One region of the Streptomyces sp. NPDC002896 genome, then DNA from elsewhere that is predicted to be linked to it. Evidence: riboswitches for the same ligand, from Rfam matches in the RefSeq annotation. Region 1 holds a riboswitch; each other region holds the start of a gene.
What was found. Region 1 has a riboswitch for S-adenosylmethionine ahead of ABT009_RS34905 (DUF1684 domain-containing protein). Riboswitches for the same ligand answer to the same signal wherever they lie in the genome.

Region 1 (9,376 bases):
AGTGGTCAACTTCCTCGGTGCCGAGCAACAGGCACTGGCCACCACGTTTGCCACCAGCGGCATCGACCGTTTCGCGGCGCCGACCAGCTGGCGGCGACTGCCGGAGGGCGAGACGGTACTCGACGACGTGGCCGGCTGGCTGCGGCTGGACATCGAGCAGCTCGTCCCGGCGGGCGACCACCGGATCGTCATTGCCCGGGTCGTGGACTCCTGGCTCGACGAGGGGCGCAGCCCGCTGCTGTTCCACGACGGCGCCTATCACTCCATCTGATCACTCTGCACAGCAGTTTCCCGCGCGACCCGCGCACCCAGGAACACCGCGACACGCTGCTCGCCGCCCTCGGTGTGGCGCAGCACCACCCCACCGCCCCTTGAGGAGACGACAGCTCATGTCACGCAAGACCGAAGACCGCACCGAAGCGCAGACGGAAGCCGAGACGCACACGGAACGCAACGCCGGCCGCAAGCCGCTGCACCTGAACGCGTTCCTCATGTCCACCGGTCACCACGAGGCCTCCTGGCGGCTCCCCGAGAGCCCGGCAGAGGCGAACGCGGACATCGAGCACTACAAGAACCTGGCCCGGATCGCCGAACGCGGCAAGCTGGACTCGCTGTTCCTCGCCGACAGCCCCGTCCTGATGGGTGATCCCGGCCGTCGGCCGGCGGCCAAGCTGGAGCCCACCGTCCTGCTGACCGCGCTGGCCGGGGCCACGCACCACATCGGCCTCATCGCCACCGCATCCACCAGCTACAACGAGCCGTACAACTTGGCCCGCCGGTTCGCCTCGCTGGACCATGTCTCCGGCGGCCGGGCCGGCTGGAACGTCGTCACCACCGCGGGCGCCGACGCGGCCCGCAACTTCGGCCTCGACGACACACCGCTGCACAAGGACCGCTACCGGCGGGCCGCGGAGTTCGTCGAGGTCTCCACCAAGCTGTGGGACAGCTGGGCGGACGACGCGGTGATCGCCGACAAGGGGGGCGGCGTCCACGCCCTGGCCGAGCGGGTTCGCCGCATCGACCACGTCGGTGAGTTCTTCCGGGTCGACGGACCGCTGAACGTACAACGTCCGCCCCAGGGCTACCCGTTGCTCGTCCAGGCAGGTTCCAGCGAGGATGGCAAGGACTTCGCCGCCCGGTACGCGGAGGCGGTGTTCACCGCGCAGCAGACCCTGGAGGAGAGCATCGCCTTCTACAAGGACGTCAAGCAGCGGGCCCAGCTGTTCGGCCGCAACCCGGACGGCCTCAAGATCCTGCCCGGCATCGTCCCCGTGATCGGCGACACGGAGACGGAGGCGCTGGAGCTGGACGCCGAGCTCGACCGGCTGATCGTCCCCGAGTACGCCAAGCGGCAGCTCGCCAAGACGTTGAAGATCTCCCCCGACGAGCTGGACCTTGATGCGGAGCTCCCCGAGAACCTCCCCACCGAGGACGAGATCGAGGGCGCGAAGAGTCGCTACACGCTCATCGTGGAGCTGGCCAGGCGTGAGCGGCTGACGGTGCGTCAGCTCATCGGGCGGCTCGGCGGCGGCCGCGGACACCGCACCTTCGCCGGTACGGCGGAGCAGGTCGCCGACACCATCGAGCACTGGTACGACAGCGGCGCGGCCGACGGCTTCAACATCATGCCCGCCGTGCTCCCCTCAGGCCTGGAGCTCTTCGTGGACCGGGTGGTGCCGATCCTCCAGGAACGCGGCCTGTTCCGCACCGAGTACACCGGCTCCACGCTGCGCGAGCACTACGGGCTCCCGCGCCCCGCTAACCGGCTGTTCGACACCGTCGACGCCGGCGAGGGCCACACCGGCATCGCCCTTGCGGCAGCCCGGTGACGGACTGTCCGCCTTCCCAGGAAACCAGTGCGCCCCAGGAGCCGTCGGCCCGGTGGGCCCGGCGGCTGCTGGGGTTCTGCCTGCGCCACCGCACCGACCTCCTGCTCGCCTTCGGTGCCGCCGTCGCCTCCGCCGTACTGCCCCCGAGGAGCGCAAGCCCGCGACTTTGCCCGACGGGCCTGGGCCTTCCGGGACTCACGGCCGCGCGCCCAGCGGCCAGGGCCGAACTCGTCGGCCCGGACATCCTGCTGCTCGACGAGGCGACCGCCTCGCTCGACCTGGCCACGGAACGCCGGGTCGCCGCGGCGACCGAGGCCCTGGCCCGTCGGCGTACGACCGTCGTCGTCGCCCACCGCCTGACCACCGCCGCCCGCGCCGACCGGGTGGTGGTCCTCGACGCGGGAACCGTCGCGGAAACCGGCACCCATGCCGAACTCCTCGCCGCGCGGGTCCCGTACCACCGTCTGCGGCAGGCCTTCGAACAAGGCGGCCGACCGGCCTCGGCGGTGGACCACCTGAAGATCAATCAACTCGTCAAGGAGAGTGCACGATGACGGAGTACCGCAATCTCGGACGTACCGGCGTCAAGGTCAGCCCGCTGTGCCTGGGCACCATGATGTTCGGAGGCCGGGGCAACTCGGACCATGCCGACAGCGTCCGGATCATCCACCACGCCCTGGACTCGGGCATCAACTTCGTCGACACCGCGGATGTGTACTCCGCGGGTGAGTCCGAGACCATCGTCGGCAAGGCCCTGTCCGGCGGGCGGCGCGACAACGTCGTGCTCGCCACCAAGTTCCACGGAAGCCTCGGCAGCGACCCCAACGAGCAGGGAAACAGCCGCCGTTGGATCATCCGCGAGGTGGAGAACAGCCTGCGGCGGCTCGGCACCGACTGGATCGACCTCTACCAGGTGCACCGCCCCGAGCCGGACACCGACTTCGACGAGACGCTCGGCGCGCTCACCCACCTGGTGCAGCAGGGCAAGATCCGCTACATCGGCACCTCCACCTTCGAACCCTCCGCCATCGTCGAGGGCCAGTGGATCGCGGAGCGCCGCGGCCGGGAACGCGTCGTGGCCGAGCAGCCCCCGTACTCCCTCCTGGCGCGCGGCATCGAACGCGAGGTCCTGCCGGTGGCGCAGCGGTACGGTCTCGGCGTGCTCTCATGGAGCCCCCTCGCGGGCGGCTGGCTCTCCGGGCGCTACCGGAAGGGCGCCGAGCAGCCCGCCTCAAGCCGCGCCGAACGCCAGGCGGCCCGCTTCGACATCACCTCACCGGAGAACGCCGCCAAGCTGGAGGCTGCCGAGGCCCTCGCCCGGCTGGCCGAGGGGGCCGGCCTCACCCTCGTGCAACTGGCCCTGGCCTTCGTCCTGGAACACCCCGGGATCACCTCGGCGATCATCGGGCCGCGTACCTTCGAACAACTGGAGAGCCAGCTGGGCGCCGACAAGGTACGGCTGAGCCGGGACGTACTCGACCGGATCGACGAGATCGTCCCGCCTGGAACCAACCTCTCGTCCCGCGACTCCGGTTACACCCCGCCCTCGCTCACCGACTCCGCGCTGCGCCGCCGTTCGTCGAACTGAGGCACACCGACGCAGCACCGGTGTGACACCCGTCCGCCGGCCCTCCGGGGCCGGCGGACTGTTGCCATGTCGGGGGTCAATAGTCGAGGTTCGGGTACCAGTCGCCGCGGCCCTGCGGGGTCAGGTCGAGGAGGTGCCAGACGGGGGCCAGGAGGTCGATGCCGCGCTCCTTGATGTCGTCGGCCATCCGTGGGTGGGCGGAGTAGGAATGGCGGACCGTGCCGTCGCCGTCGCGGGTGAAGACGGAGATGGTGGAGTCCTGTTCGCCGTCCTTGTCCTCGCTGCCCAGGTCGTACTTGAACGTGCTGTCGCCGCAGCTCAGGAGTCGTAGCCGGTCCCAGCCGCGGTTGCGGGCGTGCTGCCGCAGGGTGGGCAGGTCGGCGGCCGCTGCGATGGCGAAGTCGACATTGCGGGCGATGTGGTGAGCGATGCCGTTGTAGCCGTCGATCCACATCGTGCACATCGGGCAGGGTTCGGTCTGCAGCTTGCCGTACATGAGGTGGTACACGATCAGCGGGCGGTCCGGCGCGGTGAACAGGCCGCTCAGGGTGACCTCGCGGACCGGTGTGTCGCCGGCGTCGAGATCGGCGGGGCCCTCGGCGAAGACATAGTCGTCGACGGGCGGCCCCTGCGGCAGCGCCCGTCGCTGGGCCGCGACCTTCTCGCGGTGGCGCATGAGCTCGATCTCGGCCTGGCGCAGCTCTTCGCGGGCGGCGAGGTAGTCCTCTGATACCCCGGCCAGTCTGGTCTGCCGCAACATCGCGTCCTCCTGGGGTGGCCATCCCCCCGCTCCCCGCTCCGGATCCCGAGCTTTCGGCCATCGAGCGCCCAGCGCCCGCGTCCCCGAACCTGTCCTTCGAGTCTATGGCGGCGCCGAGGTTCGCCGACAGCTGAGCTGAAGCCCGGCTCGTGGGGTGATCCGAGGGGACCGAGGGTAACGGTCCCCTACGGAGGGTGGTCGCGGTGCCCGGGTCAGAAACGACAGCGAGCGGATCCGGGCAGGGGCGAGGTGCTCACTGCGCGATCGGCTGCCGCTCGTGGGGAATCTTCTCGCCTGCCTCGATCGCGACCGGGAGCCGGTTCTCGGCGGGCGGCAGCGGGCAGGTCGCGAAGTCGGTGTAGGCGCACGGCAGGTTGGCGGCGCGGTTGAAGTCCAGCACCACGGTGCCGTCGGGGCCGGGGGCGTCGATCTGCAGGGCGCGGTTGGCCGCGTAGGTGGTCACGCCGGAGGTCGCGTCGGTGAACAGCACCATGAGGCTGCCCGGTGTCCGCCCGTTGAACGCGGTCAGGCTCAGCGCACGGCCGTCGAGCTGGAAGTCGATCCGGCCGGGAGCGTCGTAGACGTGCTGCAGCCCTTCGACTGCGGCGCCCACGGTGGTCGGCCGCGGCTCGGCGAAGGGCGTGTAGCGGCCGGTGACCACCCAGCGAGGGTCCGGCGCATACGCGGGGGTCCCGGTGAACGCGGTGCGCAGTGGATGGTGCGGGTGCCGCGGCCGGATCAGGTCCTGGCCGCCGCGCTTGGCGATCTCGATCACCGCGTCTCCCCAGACGGCGTTGACGCCGCCGCGTTCCGGGATGACGCCGAAAGCGTGTCGTCCGTGTACCGCGGTGCCGTCGACGACGAGTTCCTCGCCCTCGCCGAGTACGACCGTGACGCCGTCGTCGCCCGTCGACCAGGTGCCGGGCGCATCCGGGAAGCTCTGGGGGTCGGTGGCCAGCCAGTGCAGGCCGGTGATGGCGAGGAATCCGTGCTCGTGGGCGAGGGCCGACTCCTGCCGGTGGTGCCATGCCTCCCACTCGGCGGCGAAGGTGTCGATGTCGGTGGGGGAGTCCTGGACGGTCATGTGTACTCCTGCGGAATGGGGCACGGATGGTCGGACACGGATGGTCGGACACGGATGGTCGGACACGGATGGTCAGAAGGGCATGCAGGGCGAGGGCGGGGGCGCGGATGCTCAGGGCCGAGCGGAGAAGGTCGGACGGGGACGGATCCCCCGGCAGACGACGGCGTCAGCTACGGCTACGGCTACGGCCGCGTCGACCGGGTGCGGCAACACAGTGCGCTGCTCACCCGGGCCAGATCGACGTGACGGCGGTACACATGCAGCGGGCACTCCAGGACACCGGGACCGGCATGCAGCCCGGGCCTCGCTCCTGTGTCCATCCCGCCACCTCGTCGGTTCCGCCCCTGTGGGGCCTCACGCTTACAGGACACTCGGTCCTGTCGGGTCGTCACCTGGAGCACCCCGCCGCGACAGAGGGTTGCCGGTCAGCCAGCCAGGGCTTGACGCTGACACTCGTCACCGCGTGCGACTCTAACGCTCGCAACGCGCAGCGGACAATCCCCGTCGACGAGCGTGCGCCATGTGATCCGTGGTCCCAGGACCAACCTGTTCGCGCACCTCTCTTGACACTCGCGCAACAACGATGGCAGCTTTTTTATCGATACAAACAACCCAGGCAACCGGTTTCCCTCCTCCGCCTGGTCACCGCAGGTACCGATCTCTCATCGCTGGTCCCGCCGGCCGGCAACCCGAAGCCCGTACAGCTCACGCACGCACCACGCCGACCTGGAGTACTCCGTGTCCAACGCCACCGCGATCATCAACCTCGACCTCGAGGGTCCGAAGATCAGCCGCCATCTCTACGGCCACTTCGCCGAGCATCTCGGCCGCTGCATCTACGGCGGCTTCTGGGTGGGGGAGGACTCGCCGATCCCCAACGAGGGCGGCATCCGGCTGGACGTCGTACAGGCCCTGCGAGCCCTGAACATCCCCAACCTGCGCTGGCCGGGCGGATGTTTCGCCGACGAGTACCACTGGAAGGACGGCATCGGCCCCCGGGACCAGCGTCCCAGGATGGTCAACACCCACTGGGGCAATGTCGAGGAGAACAACCACTTCGGCACCCACGAGTTCATGGCCCTGTGCGAGCTGCTCGGCGCCGAGCCGTACATCAGCGGCAACGTGGGCTCCGGCACCGTCCAGGAGATGAGCGAGTGGGTCGAGTACCTGACCCGCGAGGGCGACAGCCCGATGGTGCGGCTGCGCAAGGCCAACGGCCGCGAGGAGCCGTGGCGCGTGAAGTTCTGGGGCATCGGCAATGAGACGTGGGGCTGCGGCGGCAACATGCGCGCCGAGTACTCCGCCGACCTGGCCCGCCAGTACGCCACCTACTGCCGTGACCACGGCGACAACAAGCTCTACCGCATCGCCTCGGGCGCGTCCGATGCGGACTACAAGTGGACCGAGACGCTGATGCAGCAGATCAACTGCTTCGGCTGCGAGGCGACCCCGCGCACCTTCTTCCAGGGCATCTCCGTCCACTACTACACGCTGGCCGGTCCCTGGGAGGCGAAGGGCAGCGCCACCGGCTTCGACACGGACGATTACTACCGGACGATGGTCTCCGCGAGGAAGATCGACCGTATCCTCACCGGTCACTCGACGGTCATGGACTGCTACGACCCCGGCCGGAAGGTGGGCCTGGTCCTGGACGAGTGGGGCACATGGTGGGACGTCGAGCCGGGCACGAACCCCGGGTTCCTGTTCCAGCAGAACACCCTGCGCGACGCGCTGGTGGCGAGCACGCACTTCGACATCTTCCACAAGCATGCCAAGCGCCTGTACATGGCCAACATCGCCCAGACCGTCAACGTCCTGCAGGCGATGGTCCTCACGGACGGTGACGCGCTGGTCCTGACCCCGACCTACCACGTGTTCGAGATGAACAAGGGCCACCAGGACGCCGCCTCGCTCGCCGTCCATCTGCGCACGGACGATGCCCGCCGCACGGTCGGCGAGGCAGAGCTGGACACCCTGTCGGCCTCGGCCAGCGTCAAGGACGGCACGGTCCTCATCTCACTGTCCAACCTCGACGCCGAGGAGCCCGCCGAGGTGACCCTCGACCTGCGCGGCGGCTCCCTCGGTGAGGTGACGGCCCGCATCCTGACCGCCGACGGGCTCCAGGTCCACAACACCGCGGACACCCCGGGAGCGGTCAGCCCGCGCCCCTTCGACGGGCTGAAGGCGACCGACCAGGGCCTGGCCCTGACACTGCCGCCCCACTCCTTCCTCACAGTCCAGGCCCCGCTGGCCTGACCAGAGAGGACCAGCGCGATGAGCGAATCCGCGAGACCCCTCGAGACGGTCGTCGAGGTGGACACGGCGGCACCCGGCACCGCCATCTCGCCCGATCTGTTCGGGGTGTTCTTCGAGGACCTCAACCACGCGGCGGACGGCGGTCTCTACGCCGAGCTGGTGCAGAACCGGTCCTTCGAGTACACGCCCGCCCACCGGCCGGAATGGCACGCTCTGACCGCGTGGGAGTTGCTGGAGAGGGACGGCGCCGCCGGGTCGGTCGCGGTGTCCGCCGAGGCGCCGCTGCACCCGGCCAACCCGCACTACGCGGTGCTGCGCACCATCGCCGCTGGTGTGGCCGGCCGTGGGGCGGGGCTGCGAAACGAGGGCTTCGACGGTATCGCCGTCCGGGCAGGTGAGGCTTACGACGTCAGCCTCTTCGCCCGCCTGGCCGACGGCAGCGCGGACCGTCTGGTGGCGCAGATAGAGAGCCGGGACGGCAGCCGGGTGTACGGCCAGGCGGAGCTGGGTCCCGTACACGGGTCCTGGCAGCGGCACTCAGCGGTGATCACGTGTGAGGCGACGGACCCGGACGCCAGGTTCGCCGTGGTGGCGACCGGGGTCGGTACCGTCCATCTGGACCTGGTCTCGCTCTTCCCGCAGGCCACCTTCCGCCAGCGGCCCGGTGGCCTGCGTGCCGACCTGGCGCAGGCGATCGCGGATCTGAAGCCGAAGTTCGTGCGTTTCCCGGGCGGTTGCCTCGCGCACGGGCTGGGGCTCGGCAACATGTACCGCTGGCCCGAGACCATCGGGCCGCTGCACGAGCGCCGGCAGCAGCGCAACCTGTGGGGCTACCACCAGTCGATGGGCCTGGGCTACTACGAGTACTTCCAGTTCTGCGAGGACATCGGCGCCAAGCCCCTGCCCGTCGTACCGGCCGGAGTCTGCTGCCAGAACACCGACGTGACCGGCCAGGTCGGCATCCCCCAGGAGGAGATGTCCGCCTACGTCGCCGAGGTACTGGCCCTGGTGGAGTGGGCCAACGGCCCCGCCGACTCGCACTGGGGCGCCCTGCGCGCTGCCGCCGGGCACCCCGAGCCGTTCGGCCTCGAATACCTCGGGGTCGGCAACGAGGACGCCATCACCGACACCTTCCGCGACCGGTTCTCCCGTATCCACAACGCCCTGCGCGAGCACCATCCCGAGATCACGGTCGTCGGCACCGTCGGCCCGTCCCCAAGCGGCGAGGACTGGGAGAAGGGCTGGGCGTTCGCCCGCGAACAGCGCGTCCCCATCGTCGACGAGCACTCCTACAAGTCCCCGCGCTGGTTCCTGGAGAACACCCGCCGCTTCGACGCGATGGACCGCGAGGGCCCGCACCTGTACATCGGCGAGTACGCGGCCCGGGACAACGACATGCGTAGCGCCATCGCCGAGGCGGCCTACATGATCGCCATGGAGCGCGACGGCGACGTCGTCCGGCTGGCCTCCTACGCCCCACTGCTCGCCAAACGCGGCCACACCCAGTGGCTGCCGGACCTGATCTACTTCGACAACACGAACGTCTGGCCCACCCTCAACTACCACGTCCAGCGAATGCATTCGGTGAACTCGGGGGACACCGCCCTGCCCGTCACCGTCGTAGGAGCACCCCAGGCCAGGCCCGTTCCGGCGGCTACCCGGCACGGGGTCCACATCGGTACGAGTTCCGACACCCGGGCCGAGTTCACCGATGCGCGCCTCGGCCCCCTGGGCGTCGAAGCGGCACCGGCCCCGGATTTCGCCGACTGGGTCGCCGAGTCCGGCAGTTGGGAGCCGGACGGTGACGGTCGCATCCGGCAGACTGCCAACGGACCAGGCGCCAGCCTGGTCCTGGCCGA
Region 2 (9,376 bases), on a different contig from region 1:
AGACCAGAAGCGCCGCGGTGGCCGCCAGCCAGCGGCCGACACGGCGGCGCGGCACGATGCGCGGCAGGTCGTCGCGGTCGGAACTGACGGCCGGCAGGTCTTTGGTGACAAGGTCCTTGTCGGCCGGGTCTTTGGCGACCAGGTCTTTGTCGGCCGGAATGGATCCGGCCTGGGTAGTGGTGACTTCGGAAGGCGAGACCATCGGGGGCTCTCCGGGAGAGGGAGTTGCGGGCGTGGGAGACCATTCGGTGGCACACGTACGCAGACATCGCGCGGATACAGAGCAGGCATCGGAGCAGGCGGACACTGCGCGGACACGGTGCGGGCGGCACTGCCCGCGTACGGTGTGCGGCCGGGGCCTGGCGTCATCACGTTCGCCGCGTCCCTCAACGCGGCCGGAGAGGCTCCGCGCGAGACGGAGCCGGTCCGCCGTCGATCGTATGTGCCACCGGCCCGGATGTGTCAACAGGGCCCGGGGACCGGTCAACGCCCGTCCGGTATGCGGGCGGTGGTTGACGGAACACAGAATGTACTGCTCAATTGACCGCATGAATGCCGATCAGCGTCTGGTCACGCGCGATCACATCGACTTCGGTCGGGTGTGGTCCGCAGCGTGTTGCGCCTGACTCGGCAGCGGGCTGTCTGACCGGCCCTTCCCTCCCTCGGTGAACCCGTCGCGGGCCGAGTCCCACCTTCGCACCATCGCCGTACACATGCGCTGACAGGCGTACCGGCGGTTCTGCGAGCCCGGACGCACGCTGCCGCCGCTCCACTTACGCCCGAGGCCCATGCCCCCGGCGTCATCACTCATCGCTCCTGCTTCACGCCGCACCCTCGCGTTCATCTCGCCTTCCTGAATCACCGTCACATATGAACGCGACAAGGGCTGCTTCGTCCTGCCCGCGTGCGGCTCACCACCCTTGAGGACTTGAGGAAAGGCCATCTCCCATGCCCGTGGAGTTCCTCGGCATCGCCGCCACCAACGACGGGTCCGAGACGACCCCGCGCTCCGGCGCCGCATTCGACAAGGAGTACACGCTGCGGCTCGCCCGGGCGCACGAGGACCACGGCTGGGACCGGGTGCTGTTTGCGTACGGCTCCGGGTCGCCGGATCCCGCGCCGGCCGCCGCGTTCATCGCGAGCCGTCTGGACACCCTGCAGATCCTGCTCGCCCACCGGCCGAACGTCTCGTACCCCACCTTCGCCGCCAAGACCTTCGCCACCCTCGACCAGATCAGCGAGGGGCGGCTGACCGTCCACTTCATCACCGGCGGCAACGACCACGAGCAGGGCCGCGAGGGCGACACCCTTACCAAGGACCAGCGCTACACCCGCACCCGCGAGTACATCCAGATCGTCAAGAAGATCTGGACCACCCATGAGCCCTTCGACCACGAGGGCGAGCACTACCGCTTCCACGACTTCGTCAGCGACGTCTTCCCCGTCCAGCAGCCCAGGCCCGGGGTCTCCTTCGGCGGCTCCTCACCGGCGGCGTACGCGGCCGGGGGCGCCGAGGCCGACATCTACTGCCTGTGGGGCGAACCCCTGGAGAAGACCGCCGAGCAGATCGCGCAGGTGAAGGCCGCCGCGGCAGCCGCGGGCCGCACCGACGTCCCGCGCATCCAGGTCGCCTTCCGGCCGATCATCGCCCCGACCGAGGAACTGGCCTGGGAGAAGGCCCACCGCACGGTCGGCGCCATCAGGGAACGGGGTGAGGCGGGACTCAAGCGGCGCCACCGCACCGGTGCCCCGCAAAACACCGGCTCGCAGCGGCTGATCGCCATCGCCGAGGCGGGGGAGCGCTATGACCGCGCACTGTGGACGCCGACCGCGGCCGCCACCGGCGGCGCGGGCAACTCCAACGCCCTGGTCGGCACCCCGGAGACGGTCGCCCAGGCGCTCCTCGACTACTACGACCTGGGCGTCGACATCCTCTCCGCCCGCGGCTACGACCTGCTCGGGGACGCCATCGACTTCGGACGGTACGTGATCCCGATCGTCCGCGAGGAGGTCGCCAAGCGCGACGCCGAGCGCGCGGCGCGGGGCCCGGGGGCCCTTGCGGCGGTGCGTGCATGACCTCCGTCGCACAGCCACCGTCCTCAGCGGAGCTGACGGTTATTCAGGTACCTGTGTCGGACCCTCTCGTGAAGCCGCTGTTGCGCGAACTCGGCGACGAGTACTCGAGCAGGTACGGCAAGGACGCCCACGCCGAGCTCGCCCGCTACCCCGACGGGGAGTTCACCCCGGCGCACGGCGGCGTGCTGCTCCTGCTGCTGGAGCGCGGCGAGCCGGTCGCGGGCGGCGCCTTCCGCCGGTACGACGAGACCACCGCCGAGCTGAAGAGGATCTGGACGCACTCCGCGCACCGCCGGCGCGGCCTCGCCCGCCGGGTCGTGGCCGAGCTGGAGCGGGAGGCCCGCGCCCGGGGCTACCGGCGGATCTACCTGACCACCGGGCCCCGCCAGCCCGAGGCCCGCGGCCTCTATCTGGACACCGGCTACACCCCCCTCTTCGACACGGGCGCCGACCCGGAAACCATCGGCCCGCTGCCCTTCGAGAAGCACCTCTCCACCCACGTCTCCACCGACATACGCACCTGAAAGGCCTCGGCCCCGTGAACCTCCCAGGAACCAGAACCCGTCTGCGTCTCGCTGCCGCCTCCGTCGCGCTGCTGCCCCTGCTGGCACTGACCGCGTGCGGCTCCGGCACAGCCGACGCGAGCGCTCCCGCAGGCGCCAAGGCTTCACCCGCGCCGAGCGACAACCCGGTCGCCTCCGTACAGAAGGTGGACTCCGTCGCCGCCCTGCTGCCCGCCGACGTACGCAAGGCGGGCACCCTGCGCGTCGGCAGCTCCATCGGGTTCCCGCCCGGGGCGTACTACCCGAACGGGACCGGCAAGCCGCCCGCCGGCCAGGACATCGACCTCGCGGACGCCGTGGCCAAGGTCCTCGGCGTCAAGCTGGAACGCCAGGACGCCTCCTTCGAGACGATCCTGCCCGCCCTCGGCAGCGGCAAGTACGACTTCGGGACCGGCAACTTCGGCGTCACCACCGAACGCCTGAAGACCATCGACTTCGTCACCTACATCAACGACGGCCAGGGCTTCGCCGTGAAGAAGGGCAACACGAAGCTCGGGACGAAGGTCACCGAACTGACCCAGCTGTGCGGGCTGACCATCGGCACCGGCGCCGGCACCACGTTCGAGGCGACCCTCGAGGCGCAGAAGGGCGTGTGCGCCAAGGTGGGCAAGAAGCCGTACGACGTGAAGGTCTTCTCGGAGAACGGCGCGACCCTCACTGCGCTCCAGCAGGGCCGGATCGACGTGATCATGTCCACCATCAACGGCCTGCGCTACCAGGCCGCCCAGCCCGCCGCGGGGACCACCTTCCTGGGCGAGTTCCACCGGCTCGACGTCGGCTTCGCCTTCAAGAAGGGCTCCAAGCTCACCCCCGCCTTCCAGGCCGCCGTCAACCAGCTGATCAAGGACGGCACGTACGCCCGGATCCTCAAGAAGTGGGGCACCAGCGCCTCCGCGATCGAGGAGTCGCGTATCAACCCGCCCGAGCAGAAGTAGAGGCGGCCGATGAGCGACGTCATGGTGGACGTGCACGGCGTTCACAAGAGCTTCGGGCCGCTCGAGGTGCTGCGCGGCGTCGACCTGCAGGTCCGGGCGGGCGAGGTCACCGTGATCCTCGGCCCGTCCGGATCCGGGAAGTCCACGCTGCTGCGCACCATCAACCATCTGGAGAAGCTGAACCGCGGTTGGATCAGCATCGACGGGGAGCTGATCGGCTACCGCCGGTCCGGCGGCAAACTGCACGAACTCAAGGAGAAGGAGGTGCTGAAGCAGCGCACCCACATCGGGTTCGTCTTCCAGAACTTCAATCTCTTCCCGCACCTCACCGTGCTGGAGAACCTCGTCGAGGCGCCGGTGTCAGCGTTGCGACGTCCGCGTAAGGACGCCGTGGCGGCGGCCGGGCGGCTGCTGGAGCGGGTCGGTCTCGCCGACAAGGCGGGCGCCTACCCGCGTCAGCTGTCCGGCGGGCAGCAGCAGCGCGTGGCCATCGCCCGCGCGCTCGCCCTCGAACCGAAGGTGCTGCTGTTCGACGAGCCGACCTCCGCGCTCGACCCGGAACTGGTCGGCGAAGTCCTGGACGTCATCAAGGACTTGGCCCGCATCGGGACCACCATGATCGTGGTGACCCATGAGATCGGCTTCGCCCGCGAGGTCGCCGACACCGTGGTGTTCATGGACGGGGGAGTGGTGGTGGAGCAGGGGCCGCCCTCGGACGTCCTGGACGCTCCCCGGCATGAGCGCACCCGCGCCTTCCTCTCCAAGGTCCTGTGACATACGCAGCCCTCTGACCGCCGCGCAGAGGGCCCGGCGGTGCGCAGCCGCCGGGCCCTCAGAATTCCGTCACTTGGCGGTGATGCGCAGAACGCCGGTCACCGTCCCCTGGTAATAGACCCCGCCCGGCGCCGCCGTACCCGCCATCTGGAGCGAGTCGTAGAGGGAGCCGACGCCGACCTGGAAGCTGCGGGTGACCTTCCCGGTGTCCGGGTCGATCTCGGCGTAGCGGTACGGGTCGAGGAGGCTGGTGCCGGACGTGCCCGGAATCAGGGGATCGCGCAGGACGGTGTGCAGCTTGCCGTCCGCCAGGGACAGCTTGGGCACTGCCGCCGACCGCAGTGTGTTGTCCCACGCCAGATCGCAGCCGGAGCCGTCGGCCCGCACGTCCACCCGGGTCAGACCGCCCTTGAAGTCCGCCGAGGCGGGCACACTGTCCCCGGCGTCGGCCGGCACCGCCGGATACGGGTAGCCGTACGTACTGGCGACGAAGACGCTGCGGCCCGCGCCGATGGGGGAGTTCTCGCTGCCCGCGCCACCGGACAGGAGCACCGGTGTCGAGCAGATCCGGCGGCCGGTCGCCGTCTCGTACACCTGGAGCTTCACCTGGCTGTCCGCGTTGTCCACGATGGCCACGTAGTCGGTGCCGTCACCCGGCCCGAAGAAGGTGGGCGTGGAGCCGCTGCCCCAGCTGAGTTGACCCGGCTTGCGAGCGGAGCCGCGGTCGTACTCCTGGCGCCAGGAGATGCGCGGGGTGCCGTCCGCGGTCGCGGTCAGCAGGTAGGTGGCCTGCGTGGTGGTGACGAGGGTGCCCTGGGGCGCGGTGGAGATGCTGTTCGCCACTTTCTCGCCGTTGGGCAGTTGCAGGGTGCGTACGGTGCCGGTGCGGTCGTCGGCGGTGCCCACCAACCCGTTCCCGGTCGCGAACCACACGCGTCCCTGCCAGTCCGGGGACAGTCCGGTCACCGCGTCGTCCTCGGGGATCGCTGCGGTCAGCGACAGACTCTTGTCGATCGTCAGGGTCCAGTCGCCGTCCGCGTCCAGGTGATGGCCGACCCGAAGCAGTGACCTGCTGCCGTCGATCACGACCAGCCGGTCGTCCTGATCGATGTAGGCGTACACGCCACCCAGCAACGACCCCTTGGTGAGGGCGAGTTCGGCAATGGAGCTGCCGTCGTCAGGGTCGAGGAGATGGACCGTGGGGACCTGTCCGAAGATGGGCGTGCACAGCGCCACGGGGTAGCCGTCGGACCCGACCAGCACGGTCGGGCAGGCCGACGCCAGCGCCGCCCGGGTCGAGGTGAGGGTGCCGGTTCCCGGCCCGGGCAGCGGGGTGGTGTCCGAGGACCCGGTGTCCCCGTGCATGGTGGCCGTGCCGTCCGGGCCGGTGTACGGGTTGTGCGGCGGCGCAGGGGTGAACACCGAGCCGGCGGCGCTCGCGGGGGCCGCCGACACGGCGACGGAGACCACCGCCGCGGTGAAGGCGGTGGCCAGCGCTGTGCGCAGCCGCGAACGGGCATGAAGGGCGGAGGACAATCGGGTCTCCTGGGGAAGGGAAGTCGGAATATGGCCGGCTCCGGGCGCGTCCCGATCGACTGCCGCACAGCACATATCGGCAAGGAGAGAAGAACCCTGGAAATGCCCGGCGAATTACGCACCATGATTCGATGCGGCGGCCAAAAGGAAATGATCGGCCCACGACTGAGAATTCCTGGACAGTCGCGCGGGCAGCCATGCGGCGGGAAGGGTCTGGTCAGGCGCGTCACATGGACGTGTGCGCGGCATCGGCGCAGGCCATCCGGGGTCGACACAGGCTGGCGGACAGGCGAACCAGGTCGACATGGCGCCGCGCCGTCAGAAAGAGTCCCGGATACATGCCGGGAAGAAAACCAAGAGATACGTGTCCCTGTCAAGCAGCGGGCGCGGGTGCTATTCCATGACGAATCGGACGGCTGGTGCGAGGGGGATGTTTCAGCCTCGAATCACGGCATTTACTTGGGAGTTGGCCATTTATGCCGTGTGCCGCTGCGCCTACCGCATCGGACGATCACCAAGCCGGATGTGTCCCGGGGCGGCGACCACGCCGGGGCTCTACGAAGCCGGAAGACGCGCATTGACATTCCTTCCAGCGGCTGTCTACCTTACGGCGCAGAACGGTCATGAGTGTCAGCGACAAGCCCTGGCTTGCTGGCCGGCAACCCTCGCGTCGCGGTGGGGTGCCCCAGGTGACGACCGGACCGGATCTTGGTTTTCGGTAAGCGCGAGGCCCCGCGGGGGCGGAACGGTGACGGTGACGGCGATGTACGCAGCTCCGGGGATGGCCGCATGGCGGCGCCACGGCCGCGTCACGACGTGCGCGAACCGTCCCGTCGATCTGCTCCGGGTCAACAGTGCACTGTGTTGCGTCTCCTGTCGCGTTCTCTGTCAGGGCTGACGGCTTTTCTGAATCCCGTCACGGCTGACGGCTTGCTGCATCACTGACGTTTGCCGCCGTCGCAGCGTTCTCTTTCCGACCCACCCCCGCTCCGCCCGCTCCAGTGCGCTTCGTCCCGCAGAGCTGTTCCCGCTCTGCTGCGCCGTCGTCGCCTGCGTGGCCGTGTGTCCGAATCTGCTGGAGTCCTCCATGAGTGAACCCCCAGGCTCTGCTGTGTCCTCCGGCTCAGCACCCCCTGCCCAGGCGATCCCCCGCCCCGAACCATCTCCGGCCTCCCCGGCCGTGCCGGTTTCCGTACGTTCTCCGGAGCCGACCGAAGCCCCCGACGAAGGGCCCAAGCGATCCGACCGCGACTCCGCGCAGCGGCCGCTCTCGGCGCAACGGGTGCTTCCGCTCCGCCGCCCCGGCCGATGGATCGCCACCGCCGTCGTCCTCGTCCTGGTCGTCCAGATCGGCCACGGGCTGGTCACCAACCCCTTCTACCAGTGGGACCGATTCGGGTACTGGTTCGTGCGCCCGGTGATCGTCGACGGCCTGCTGATCACCCTTCAAGTCGCTGCGTACAGCGCCTTGCTGGGCCTGCTCGGCGGCATCCTGCTCGCCCTGGGCAGGCTCTCCAGGAGCCCGGTGCTGCGGGCGGTCAGCTGGGTCTACATCTGGCTGTTCCGCTCGGTGCCGCTGATCGTCGTGCTGCTGTTCCTCTACAACTTCAGTGCGCTGTACAAGACGTTGAGCATCGGTGTGCCGTTCGGGCCCGCCTTCTTCAGCTTCGACGAGTCGCGTCTCGCCACCGACATCGTCGTGGCGGTCGTCGGTCTCAGCCTCAATGAGGCGGCCTACGCCGCCGAGGTGGTCCGCGGCGGCATCCTTTCGGTCGACCAGGGCCAGCACGAGGCGGCATCGGCGCTCGGTCTGCCCAAGCGCTACCAGTTCGTCCGGATCGTCTTCCCGCAGGCACTGCGGGCCATCACGCCCAACTATGTCAACCAGCTGATAGGCCTCATCAAGAGCACCTCGCTGGTCTTCTACGTGTCGCTCCTCGACCTGTTCGGCTCGGTGCAGACGATGGGCAGCACCTATCCGGGTGACATCGTGCCGCTGCTGCTGGTCGCCACCATCTGGTACTTGATCCTCACCAGCGTCGTCTCCGTCATCCAGTTCTACGTCGAGCGGTACTACTCGCGTGGTGCAGTGCGCACCCTCCCGCCGACTCCGTTGCAGAAGCTGCGGGCCGGCGTGCGCGACCTGCGGGCCCGTATCCAGAGGGAGGCGGCGATATGACCACCACGAAGAGCACCACAGAGGACACGATCAAGAGCGCTTCCAAGACGACGGAGCGCGCTTCCAAGGCCACCGAGCGCGCTTCCAAGACCGCCTCCGAGGCAGTCCCCGCCGCGGTCGAGGTCCATGACGTGCACAAGTGGTACGGCACCCACCGGGTCCTGGACGGCGTGGACCTGACCGTACGGCCCGGCGAGGTCACGGTGATCCTCGGACCGTCCGGCTCCGGCAAGTCGACCCTGCTCCGGGTGATCAACCACCTGGAGAAGCCCGAGATCGGCTACGTCAGCCTGAACGGGGAGCTGATCGGCGTACGCCGGCACGGTGAGCGGCTCAAGGAGCTGAGCGAACGCGCGATCCTCACGCAGCGCAGCCGGATCGGCTTCGTTTTCCAGAACTTCAACCTCTTCCCGCACCTGACCGTGCTGGACAACGTGGCAGCCGCGCCCGTGGCGACAGGCCTGCTGCGCAAGCCCGAGGCCCAGGAACTGGCGCGCTCCCTGCTCAGCCGGGTCGGCCTCGGCGACAAGACCGCGGCCTACCCGCGGCAGTTGTCCGGCGGCCAGCAGCAGCGGGTGGCCATCGCCCGCGCCCTCGCGCTGCGCCCCGGGGTCATCCTCTTCGACGAACCCACCTCCGCGCTTGACCCGGAACTGGTCGGCGAGGTGCTGGCCGTCATCAAGGACCTGGCCACCAGCGGCACCACCCTGGTCATCGTCACCCACGAGATCGGCTTCGCCCGTGAGGTCGCCGACCGGATCGTCTTCCTCGACGGCGGCCGGATCGTCGAGCAGGGGCCGCCGTCCGAGGTGCTGGACAACCCGAAACACGAGCGGACCAGGGAGTTCCTGAGCAAGGTGCTCTGACCTCCGCCTCCAGACTCCCCCAGAAAACCACCACCGCCGAACACCAAGAACAAGGACAGCCATGCGCACCCTCCGCTTCCGTAGCAGACTCATCCGCAGCCTTACGGCAGGCACCGCCGTCGCCACGCTCGCCGCCGGGCTCGCCGCCTGCGGGGGCGACAGCGACGCCGCCACCACCAAGGCCGACGCCGCGGGCACCGTCACCGTGGGCCAGCTGTCCAACGGAGCCGCCAAGCAGACCGAGTTGAAGGTCTCCGAGGTGAAGTCGATCAGCGCCGAGCTGCCCGATTCCGTCCGTAAGAGCGGCAAGCTGGTGATCGGTGTCGGTGCCCTGCCCGACGGCTTCCCGCCCCTCGCGTACGTCGGCTCGGACCAGAAGACCCTCACCGGCGCCGAGCCCGACTTCGGCCGCCTGGTCGCCGCGGTCCTCGGCCTGCAGCCGGAGCT
Region 3 (9,376 bases), on a different contig from region 1:
ACCATGGGCGTCGCCGACTGGATGATGGCCTTCAAGCAGAAGGGCCACCGCGAGCAGATCGGCAAGTTTCTCGACTACGTCTACTCCGAGAAGAACGTGCTCGCCTTCTCTCACGAGTACGACCTGCTGCCGGTCACCACGTCCGCGTCCGATGCGATGTCCGAGGACAAGGACGACAAGCAACTCGCCGGGTTCCTGGAGGAGCTGCCGACCTCGGAGCTCTATCCCGTCGGCAAGACCTCCTGGGCCGAGGTCAGCGCCGACATCAAGCAGCAGATAGGCAAGGCCGTCACCAAGAACGGCAACCCGGCGTCGATCCTGGGCCAGCTCCAGCGGGAGGCGGCAGCGGTGGAGAACGCGGGCTAGCACTGTCGGTGGCGGGCGGTACGGTGCCAGACGTGGAGAGCGAGCACAGGGACGACGGCGCGCGGGACGAGCTGACCGCCCGGCAGCGCGCCGTGCTGGCGCTGGAGCGCCGCTCCTGGCCCGCCCCCGGCGCGAAGGAGCGCGCGATAAGGGAGCAGCTCGGCATGGTCCCGGTCCGCTACTACCAGCTGCTCAACGCCCTCCTCGACGACCCCCGCGCCCTCGCCCACGACCCGGTCACGGTGAACCGCCTGCGCCGCATACGCGAATCCCGCCGTACCGAACGGTGACGCCAGGGATGTCCGGGGCCCTTGGTGGATAGGGTCGAAGTATGGGCAGCCACAGCCAGCAGGACTCCTTGCCGACTCCCCGGAACGACGCCGGCCGCCGAGGTCTCGAGGCGATCATCGCGCACCCCGAGCAGGCCGTGATCGGGCTCGACTTCGACGGGACGCTTGCCCCGATCGTGCCCGACCCCGAGCAGGCGCGCGCCCACCCGGACGCCGTCCCGGCCATGTCGGCCCTCGCGCCGAAGGTGCGCTCCGTGGCGGTGATCACCGGACGCCCGGCCGATCTCGCCGTGCGCTACGGCGGGTTCGCCGACGCGCCGGGCCTGGAACACCTCGTCGTACTGGGGCACTACGGCGCCGAGCGCTGGGACGCCGTCACCCGCGCCGTGCAGGCGCCCCCTCCGCCGCCGGGCGTGGCGGCCGTCCGTACCGAACTGCCCGGTCTCCTGGAGGCCCTCGGTGTCTCGCGCGGCACGTGGATCGAGGACAAGGGCCGCGCGATCGCCGTCCACACCCGGCGTGCCGAGGACCCCGAGGCCACGCTCGAGATGCTGCGGGCCCCCCTAGCCGAGCTCGCCGGCAGGCATGGGCTGATCGTCGAGCCGGGGCGCCTCGTGCTCGAGCTGCGGCCGCCGGGCATGGACAAGGGGATGGCGCTCACCGAGTACGTGCGGGAGGTGGGGGCCGGGGCCGTGCTGTACTGCGGGGACGATCTTGGGGATCTTCCCGCGTTCGGGGCCGTGGAGAAGCTTCGGGGGGAGGGGGTGCCGGGGTTGCTGGTGTGCAGCGGCAGCTCCGAGGTTCCCGAGCTGGCCGGGCGGGCCGATGTGGTCGTGGACGGGCCGGCTGGGGTGGCGCGGTTCTTGGCCGCGTTGGCTGGCCGCCTGGGGTGACGCACCGCTGTGGGCAGTCGTTCCTCCCCCAGTGCCTTGAGGGCCTGGGAGGTACCCCCAGGCGGAACGGGTGGGCACAGCGGAACCCGCGACGGCGGGCAACCTGTTCAACCCCCGGGTAACCCCGACGTGGGGTGCGCCGCCACCGGAGTACAGCAGCCTTACGCGTCCAGCGCGTGCAGCTGGTCCAGGAACCACTGGGTCGGCGGCAGGGCCGTGGCGGCCGCCGCCAGCCGCTTCGCGCGTTCGACGCGTTCGCCGTCGGGGAGGCTGAGCGCCTCGTGCAGCGCCTGGGCCGTGCCCGACACGTCGTACGGGTTCACGGTGATCGCGTCCTCGCCCATCTCCTCGTACGCCCCCGCCTCCCGTGACAGGACCAGCGCGCACCCCTCGTCGGAGACGACCGGGACCTCCTTGGCGACCAGGTTCATGCCGTCCCGGATGGGGTTGACCAGCGCGACGTCGGCGATCCGGTAGGCGGCGAGCGAGCGGGCGAAGTCGTCCTTGAGGTGCAGCTGGACGGGGGTCCAGCCAGACGTGCCGTACTGCTCGTTGATCTCCTCGGCGAGCCGGCGCACCTCGGCCATGTAGTCCCGGTAGACCGCGAGATCCTGCCGTGAGGGATAGGCCATGGCGATGTGCACGACCTGCTCGCGCCACTCGGGGTGGGTCTCGAGGAGCTGCCGGAAGGCGAGAAGGCCCCGCACGATGTTCTTCGACAGCTCGGTGCGGTCGACCCGGACGATGCTCTTGCGGCCCGGACCGATCTGCGCACGGAGGACTGCGATGCGCTCCTCGACGTCCTCGCGGCGCGACCGCTCCCGCAGGAAGTCCGCGTCCGCGCCGAGCCCGTGCACCCCGATCCGGGTGTCGGCCAGGGCTTCCGGACCAAGCAGTTCCATGCAGCAGGTGGTGAACGCGTTCGCCCAGCGCCAGGTCAGGAACGCCGCGCGGTCAGCGCCGAGGATGCCCCGCAGCACCTCCCGCGCGATGTCGTCGGGCAGCATCCGGAAGTAGTCGACGGGCGCCCACGGCGTGTGCGAGAAGTGCCCGATCCTGAGGTCGGGGCGGAGCTCGCGGAGCATGCCCGGCACCAGCACCAGGTGGTAGTCCTGCACCAGCACTGCCGCGCCCTCGGCCGCCTCGTCCGCCAGCGCCTCGGCGAAGGCCCGGTTGTACGCCTCGTACGAGGCCCACTGCGCCCGGAACTCCGCGCCGAAGGCGGGCTCCAGCGGCGTCTCGTACAGCATGTGGTGCACGAACCACAGCACCGAGTTCGCGATGCCGTTGTACGCGTCGTCGTACACGTCCGGCTCGATCCCCAGCATGCGGACGTGCTGCCCGCCCGTGTCGGCCGGGTCCAGCGTGCCGCCCGTGCGGCTTACGGCCTCGCGGTCGCCGTCGCTCAGAGCGGCGCACACCCATACCGCGCCCGCGTCCGGGCCGATCGCCGACAGACCCGAGACGAGACCGCCCCCGCCGCGGCGGGCGGTGAGCGAGCCGTCCTCCTCCAGCGTGTAGGAGACCGGGCCGCGGTTGGACGCGACGAGGATCTGAGCACCCTGAGTGGAAGCCATACGCCCAAACTTAGCCCGGCCGGGAAACGCTCAAACGTATGGGCGACTCGGCTGGTCCCATGGCCGTATACGGTCCCCGTGACGGGTTACACCGCGGTCACACGCTGCGACCGCCCCGCCGGGGCCGGCAGCAGCGCACCGAGGCCCCGCGATCAAGGCGTCGAGTCCGTCCGGCCGGCGGTGAGACCGCCGCACCACCCAGATGTTCATGCCGCGGTTACGCCGCGCGCCGCTCCGCGTACTCCGCGATCTCCGCCATCGGAGGCCGCTCCTCCGTGTCCACCGAGTACGTCCGCGGTTCGAATCCCTCGTCGCCGCGCTCGAACTGGGTGAGGACGGGCCGTACGAGATGACCGCGGGCCAGGCGCAGCTGGGCCGTGCGGTAGATCGCGGCCGCCATCCGCCCCAGCGCCTGTCCGTCCTGGTGCCGGTGCTTGCGCACGCCGACGTCGACCTGGGCGAGCGCGTCCAGACCCACGAGGTGCAGGGCGTCGACGAGCATGCCCAGCTCGACGCCGTAGCCGACGGGGAACGGCAGCTGTTCGAGCAGCGACCTGCGCGCGGCGTACTCACCGCCGAGCGGCTGGACGAACCCGGCGAGCTGCGGCCAGTGCATGTTCAGCAGCGGGCGGGCCATCAGCTCGGTGACCCGGCCGCCCTGGGCGCCTCCGGCGCGACCCCCCTCGCCCGCGGCGGTGCCGGACGAGAGCTCGGCGCCGAGCGGGCGGTCGTACATCGCCTTGACCAGGTCGACGCCGGGCTCGGTGAGCAGCGGGCCGACTATGCCGGAGACGAAGTCCGCGGAGAACTCCTTCAGGTCCGCGTCGACGAAGGCGACGATGTCGCCGCTGGTCACGAGCAGCGAACGCCACAGGACCTCGCCCTTGCCGGGGAGTGCCGGTATGCGCGGCAGGATCTCGTCGCGGTGGACGACGCGGGCGCCGGCCGCCGCCGCGACCTCGGCCGTACGGTCCGTCGAACCGGAATCGACCACGACGAGCTCGTCGACGAGTGGAACGGCCCGGGTCATCAGCTCCCGGCGGATCACCGCGACGATGTCGCCGACCGTCTTCTCCTCGTTGAGCGCGGGCAGCACGACGCTCACCGTCTGTCCGGTGGCGCGCTTCGCCGCGATCAGCTGACGGAGCGGACGGTCGGTCACCGACCAGGAGCGCGTGCTCAGCCAGCGCTCGACTTCATCCAGCACGTTCTGGTGCCCCCTCACTGGGACCACTGCCTGTGATCCATCTCGCGGTTCGGACGACTACCTCAACTGTCCTGGCCTTCGGTTACAGTCTTGAACAACGCGGATGACCATCGCATGTCGGGGGTCATGGCGCGAACAAACGCTCCGGGACCCGCACGGCCCGGCGCCATACCGCTCATCCAGAGGGGCAGAGGGACACGGCCCGTTGAAGCCCCGGCAACCCTCCAGCCGGTTCTCGTACCGATCGATGTTGATCATTTCCGCGAGGCCCCGGCTAGGGAAGGTGCCAAATCCGTCTCACGGCGAGATGCGTCGTGAGGAAGATGAGGAGAAAGGGCCTCGCCTCCATGGCTGCGCAGACTGTTGCCACCACCGACACGGACACCGCCGGAACCGACACCGCGAAGGCCGTCGACCTCGGCCCCGCCTCCGCGCTCTCCTGTCGCGAGTGCGGCGAGCGGTTCCCGCTCGGTCCGATCTTCGCCTGCGAAATCTGTTTCGGTCCGCTCGAAGTCGCATACGACCTGCCGACCGGTGACCCCGAGGGCCTGCGCAAGCAGATCGAGGCCGGCCCCGACAACATCTGGCGGTACGCACCGCTGCTGCCCGTCCCGGCGGACGTGGCCAGCAAGCCGAACCTGAACCCCGGCTGGACCAAGCTCGTCAAGGCCGACAACCTCGCCCGCGAACTCGGCGTCACCGGCGGTCTGTTCATCAAGGACGACTCCGGCAACCCGACGCACTCCTTCAAGGACCGCGTCGTCGCCCAGGCCCTCGAGGCCGCCCGCGCCTTCGGCTTCACCACGCTCTCCTGCTCCTCGACGGGCAACCTGGCCGGTGCCGTCGGCGCCGCCGCCGCCCGCGCCGGCTTCCGCTCCTGCGTGTTCATCCCGCACGACCTCGAGCAGGGCAAGGTCGTCATGGCCGCGGTCTACGGCGGCGATCTCGTCGGCATCGAGGGCAACTACGACGACGTCAACCGCTTCTGCTCCGAGCTCATCGGCGACCCGCTGGGCGAGGGCTGGGGCTTCGTCAACGTCAACCTCCGGCCGTACTACGGCGAGGGCTCCAAGACCCTCGCGTACGAGATCTGCGAGCAGCTCGGCTGGCAGATCCCGGACCAGCTGGTGATCCCGATCGCCTCCGGCTCCCAGCTCACGAAGATCGACAAGGGTCTGCAGGAGCTGATCAAGCTCGGTCTGGTCGAGGACAAGCCGTACAAGATCTTCGGTGCCCAGGCGGAGGGCTGCTCCCCGGTGTCGGCGGCCTTCAAGGCCGGGCACGACGTGGTGCGGCCGCAGAAGCCGAACACCATCGCCAAGTCCCTCGCCATCGGCAACCCGGCCGACGGCCCCTACGTCCTGGACATCGCCCGCCGCACGGGTGGCGCCGTCGAGGACGTCGACGACGAGCAGATCGTCGACGCGATCAAGCTGCTGGCCCGCACGGAGGGCATCTTCGCGGAGACGGCGGGCGGCGTGACCGTCGGCGTCACCCGCAAGCTGATCGAGAACGGCGTCCTGGACCCGTCGCTGACCACGGTCGTCCTCAACACGGGCGACGGCCTCAAGACGCTGGACGCGGTGGCCCCGACCAGCGGCCCCTCGGCCGTGATCAGGCCCTCTCTCGACGCGTTCCGCGACGCAGGCCTGGCCGGCTGACGCCAGTTCGACACGCCCGCCCCGTCCGCCCCCGACCCGCTTCCACCCCGCGCCCTCCACCGAAGGTGAACCGCATGAGCGTCAACGTCCGCATCCCCACGATCCTCCGTACCTACACGGGCGGTCAGGCCGAGGTCCCGGCGGAGGGCGCGACCCTCGCCGAGGTCATCGAGTCCCTGGAGAAGAACCACCCGGGCATCGCCGCGCGCGTCCTCGACGACCAGGGCAAGCTGCGCCGCTTCGTCAACGTGTACGTGAACGACGACGACGTCCGCTTCGAGAACGGCCTGGAGACCGCGACGCCGGACGGCGCGGGCGTCTCGATCATTCCGGCCGTCGCCGGAGGCTGACCATCGAGCACAGTGTCGGAGGCTGACCGTCGAGCACATGCCGGCGGCTGACGTCGGGCACAGTGCCGGCGGCTGCTGATGCGTACCGCACGCTGCGTCACAAGAATTGCCCCCTCCGCGAGAGAAGCGGAGGGGGCAATTCTGCATGGTTGAGCGCGGTACAGTTGGGGAACTCGGTTCGCCGTTCTTGTCCGGCGCATATGACTTCGCGTCCGGTGGCCGACGAGAAGTAGCCAAAGTGCACCATTCTTTTGCGCCATACATTCCTTTTGCCGGGCCCGACTTGCCCTGAGTCCTGACGGAATCTCCATATATCTCCGATCGGGCGCGCCCGGATTTCTCGTCCGATTGACCTGTTGCAGACGGCAGTTGGGCAGATACATTCAGCCGCGGTCGACGCGTTCCGGCGCACACCCCCAACCGTTGGGGGGTGAGGTCTGACCCGGGTCCGCGAAGTGCGGTCCTGTGCAAGGGCCAGTAATAGGGGAGTTAGGCATGGCTCAGGGCACCGTCAAGTGGTTCAACGCGGAGAAGGGGTACGGCTTCATCGCGGTCGACGGTGGTGCGGATGTATTCGTCCACTACAGCGCGATTCAGATGGACGGCTACCGCACCCTGGAAGAGGGCCAGCGGGTCGAATTCGAGATCTCGCAGGGTCAGAAGGGACCGCAGGCGGACATGGTCCGCATGGCCGGCTAAAGCGCCGACTGACTGCAACGACGTTTACGGAGGGCCCGTATCCCGGTGGGGGTACGGGCCCTTCGGTGTGCCCGACTGCTCGCGCGCGGACGGGAGTCTCTCCGGGCCTTGGCCCTCGGGGGCGCGCGCCCTGTCCCGGAGGGGGCGCGCACCCCTACAGGCGCTTGCACTCGAGGGGGGCGAGTGCTAATCATTGGCGTTAGCACTCTGACAGTGAGAGTGACAACGAAGGACCGGGTCGGTGAGGCCCGCAGGCCGTGTGGGGCAAGGAACCACGAGGCAGGCAGGCCGTCCGTCGCGGGCGCCAGCGCGGTCCGGAGAAATCCACCCCAGTCCGGGAGGACCACTTCACATGGCCAAGATCATCGCGTTCGACGAGGAGGCACGGCGCGGTCTCGAGCGCGGGATGAACCAGCTCGCCGACGCCGTCAAGGTCACCCTTGGCCCCAAGGGTCGCAACGTCGTCCTCGAGAAGAAGTGGGGCGCCCCCACGATCACCAACGATGGTGTGTCCATCGCCAAGGAGATCGAGCTCGAGGACCCGTACGAGAAGATCGGCGCCGAGCTGGTCAAGGAGGTCGCGAAGAAGACGGACGACGTCGCCGGTGACGGCACGACGACCGCGACCGTCCTCGCCCAGGCGCTGGTCCGCGAGGGCCTGCGCAACGTCGCCGCCGGTGCCAACCCGATGGCCCTGAAGCGCGGTATCGAGAAGGCCGTCGAGGCCGTCTCCGCCGCCCTGCTCGAGCAGGCCAAGGATGTGGAGACCAAGGAGCAGATCGCCTCCACCGCCTCCATCTCCGCCGCCGACACCCAGATCGGCGAGCTCATCGCCGAGGCCATGGACAAGGTCGGCAAGGAAGGCGTCATCACCGTCGAGGAGTCCCAGACCTTCGGTCTGGAGCTCGAGCTCACCGAGGGTATGCGCTTCGACAAGGGCTACATCTCGGCGTACTTCGCCACCGACATGGAGCGTATGGAGGCCGTCCTCGACGACCCGTACATCCTGATCGCCAACTCGAAGATCTCCTCGGTCAAGGACCTGCTGCCGCTCCTCGAGAAGGTCATGCAGGGCGGCAAGCCGCTGCTGATCATCGCCGAGGACGTCGAGGGCGAGGCCCTGTCGACCCTGGTCGTCAACAAGATCCGCGGCACCTTCAAGTCCGTCGCCGTCAAGGCCCCGGGCTTCGGTGACCGCCGCAAGGCCATGCTCGGCGACATCGCCATCCTCACGGGCGGCGAGGTCATCTCCGAGGAGGTCGGCCTCAAGCTGGAGAACGCGACCCTGGACCTCCTGGGCCGCGCCCGCAAGGTCGTCATCACCAAGGACGAGACCACCATCGTCGACGGCGCCGGCTCCGCCGACCAGGTCGCCGGTCGCGTCAACCAGATCCGCGCCGAGATCGAGAACTCCGACTCGGACTACGACCGCGAGAAGCTCCAGGAGCGCCTGGCGAAGCTGGCCGGCGGCGTGGCCGTCATCAAGGCCGGTGCCGCCACCGAGGTCGAGCTCAAGGAGCGCAAGCACCGCATCGAGGACGCCGTCCGCAACGCGAAGGCGGCCGTCGAGGAGGGCATCGTCGCCGGTGGTGGCGTGGCTCTCATCCAGGCATCCGCTGTCTTCGAGAAGCTCGAGCTCGACGGTGACGAGGCCACCGGCGCCAACGCCGTGAAGCTGGCCCTGGAGGCCCCGCTCAAGCAGATCGCCGTCAACGGTGGTCTCGAGGGCGGCGTCGTCGTGGAGAAGGTCCGCAACCTGACGGTCGGTCACGGCCTGAACGCTGCGACCGGCGAGTACGTCGACATGATCGCCGAGGGCATCATCGACCCGGCCAAGGTGACCCGCTCTGCCCTGCAGAACGCGGCCTCCATCGCCGCGCTGTTCCTCACCACCGAGGCCGTCATCGCCGACAAGCCGGAGAAGGCCGCGGCCCCGGCCGGCGGCGGCATGCCCGGCGGTGACATGGACTTCTGATCGACCTGAAGGTTGATCAACCGTCCTGCAACGTTCCGAGGGCGGCACCCCTTCTCCCAGGGGGTGCCGCCCTCGGGCGTGTCCGGGATCACACCGGGGCGCGGGGGATTCGGCGGAATGCGGTGGCGGGCCGGTCCGTTGACCCGTACGAGAGTCGATGCACGTGCACATATCTGCTCGGGTGTTCGACACCTTGTCCGCCAGTCATTCCCCGATTCCTAGGAGCCCCCCACGTGACCGTCACGGCCTCCACCGCCTCCCGCGCGGCCCAGATCCTCTCCCGGCCCGTCCAGCTGAACGGCCTGACCGTCCCGAACCGGATCGCGATGGCGCCCATGACCCGGCAGTTCTCGCCGGG

Region 2: another riboswitch for S-adenosylmethionine. It lies ahead of ABT009_RS07635 (amino acid ABC transporter permease); the one in region 1 lies ahead of ABT009_RS34905 (DUF1684 domain-containing protein).
Region 3: another riboswitch for S-adenosylmethionine. It lies ahead of thrC (threonine synthase); the one in region 1 lies ahead of ABT009_RS34905 (DUF1684 domain-containing protein).

Annotation. Positions count from the first base shown of each region.
Region 1 covers NZ_JBEOVA010000026.1:23,664-33,039, forward strand. Annotated here, with positions in the region: gene ABT009_RS34880 (flavin reductase family protein) at 1-271, shown strand, start outside; gene ABT009_RS34885 (LLM class flavin-dependent oxidoreductase) at 390-1,829, shown strand; partial or broken gene ABT009_RS34890 (hypothetical protein) at 2,045-2,383, shown strand; gene ABT009_RS34895 (aldo/keto reductase) at 2,380-3,417, shown strand; gene ABT009_RS34900 (DUF899 family protein) at 3,494-4,177, opposite strand; gene ABT009_RS34905 (DUF1684 domain-containing protein) at 4,431-5,261, opposite strand; SAM riboswitch class IV at 5,613-5,722, opposite strand; gene ABT009_RS34910 (alpha-N-arabinofuranosidase) at 6,000-7,517, shown strand; gene ABT009_RS34915 (alpha-L-arabinofuranosidase family protein) at 7,536-9,376, shown strand, end outside.
Region 2 covers NZ_JBEOVA010000004.1:118,664-128,039, reverse strand. Annotated here, with positions in the region: gene ABT009_RS07670 (amino acid ABC transporter permease) at 1-202, opposite strand, end outside; gene ABT009_RS07665 (LLM class flavin-dependent oxidoreductase) at 949-2,076, shown strand; gene ABT009_RS07660 (GNAT family N-acetyltransferase) at 2,073-2,600, shown strand; gene ABT009_RS07655 (ABC transporter substrate-binding protein) at 2,615-3,574, shown strand; gene ABT009_RS07650 (amino acid ABC transporter ATP-binding protein) at 3,584-4,348, shown strand; gene ABT009_RS07645 (NHL repeat-containing protein) at 4,418-5,914, opposite strand; gene ABT009_RS07640 (putative leader peptide) at 6,111-6,224, opposite strand; SAM riboswitch class IV at 6,504-6,615, shown strand; gene ABT009_RS07635 (amino acid ABC transporter permease) at 6,972-8,063, shown strand; gene ABT009_RS07630 (amino acid ABC transporter ATP-binding protein) at 8,060-8,929, shown strand; gene ABT009_RS07625 (ABC transporter substrate-binding protein) at 8,991-9,376, shown strand, end outside.
Region 3 covers NZ_JBEOVA010000021.1:24,438-33,813, forward strand. Annotated here, with positions in the region: gene ABT009_RS31425 (ABC transporter substrate-binding protein) at 1-366, shown strand, start outside; gene ABT009_RS31430 (DUF3263 domain-containing protein) at 399-656, shown strand; gene otsB (trehalose-phosphatase) at 698-1,549, shown strand; gene ABT009_RS31440 (alpha,alpha-trehalose-phosphate synthase (UDP-forming)) at 1,711-3,126, opposite strand; gene ABT009_RS31445 (glucosyl-3-phosphoglycerate synthase) at 3,344-4,333, opposite strand; SAM riboswitch class I at 4,506-4,663, shown strand; gene thrC (threonine synthase) at 4,657-5,994, shown strand; gene ABT009_RS31455 (ubiquitin-like small modifier protein 1) at 6,069-6,344, shown strand; gene ABT009_RS31460 (cold-shock protein) at 6,840-7,043, shown strand; gene groL (chaperonin GroEL) at 7,396-9,018, shown strand; gene ABT009_RS31470 (NADH:flavin oxidoreductase) at 9,252-9,376, shown strand, end outside.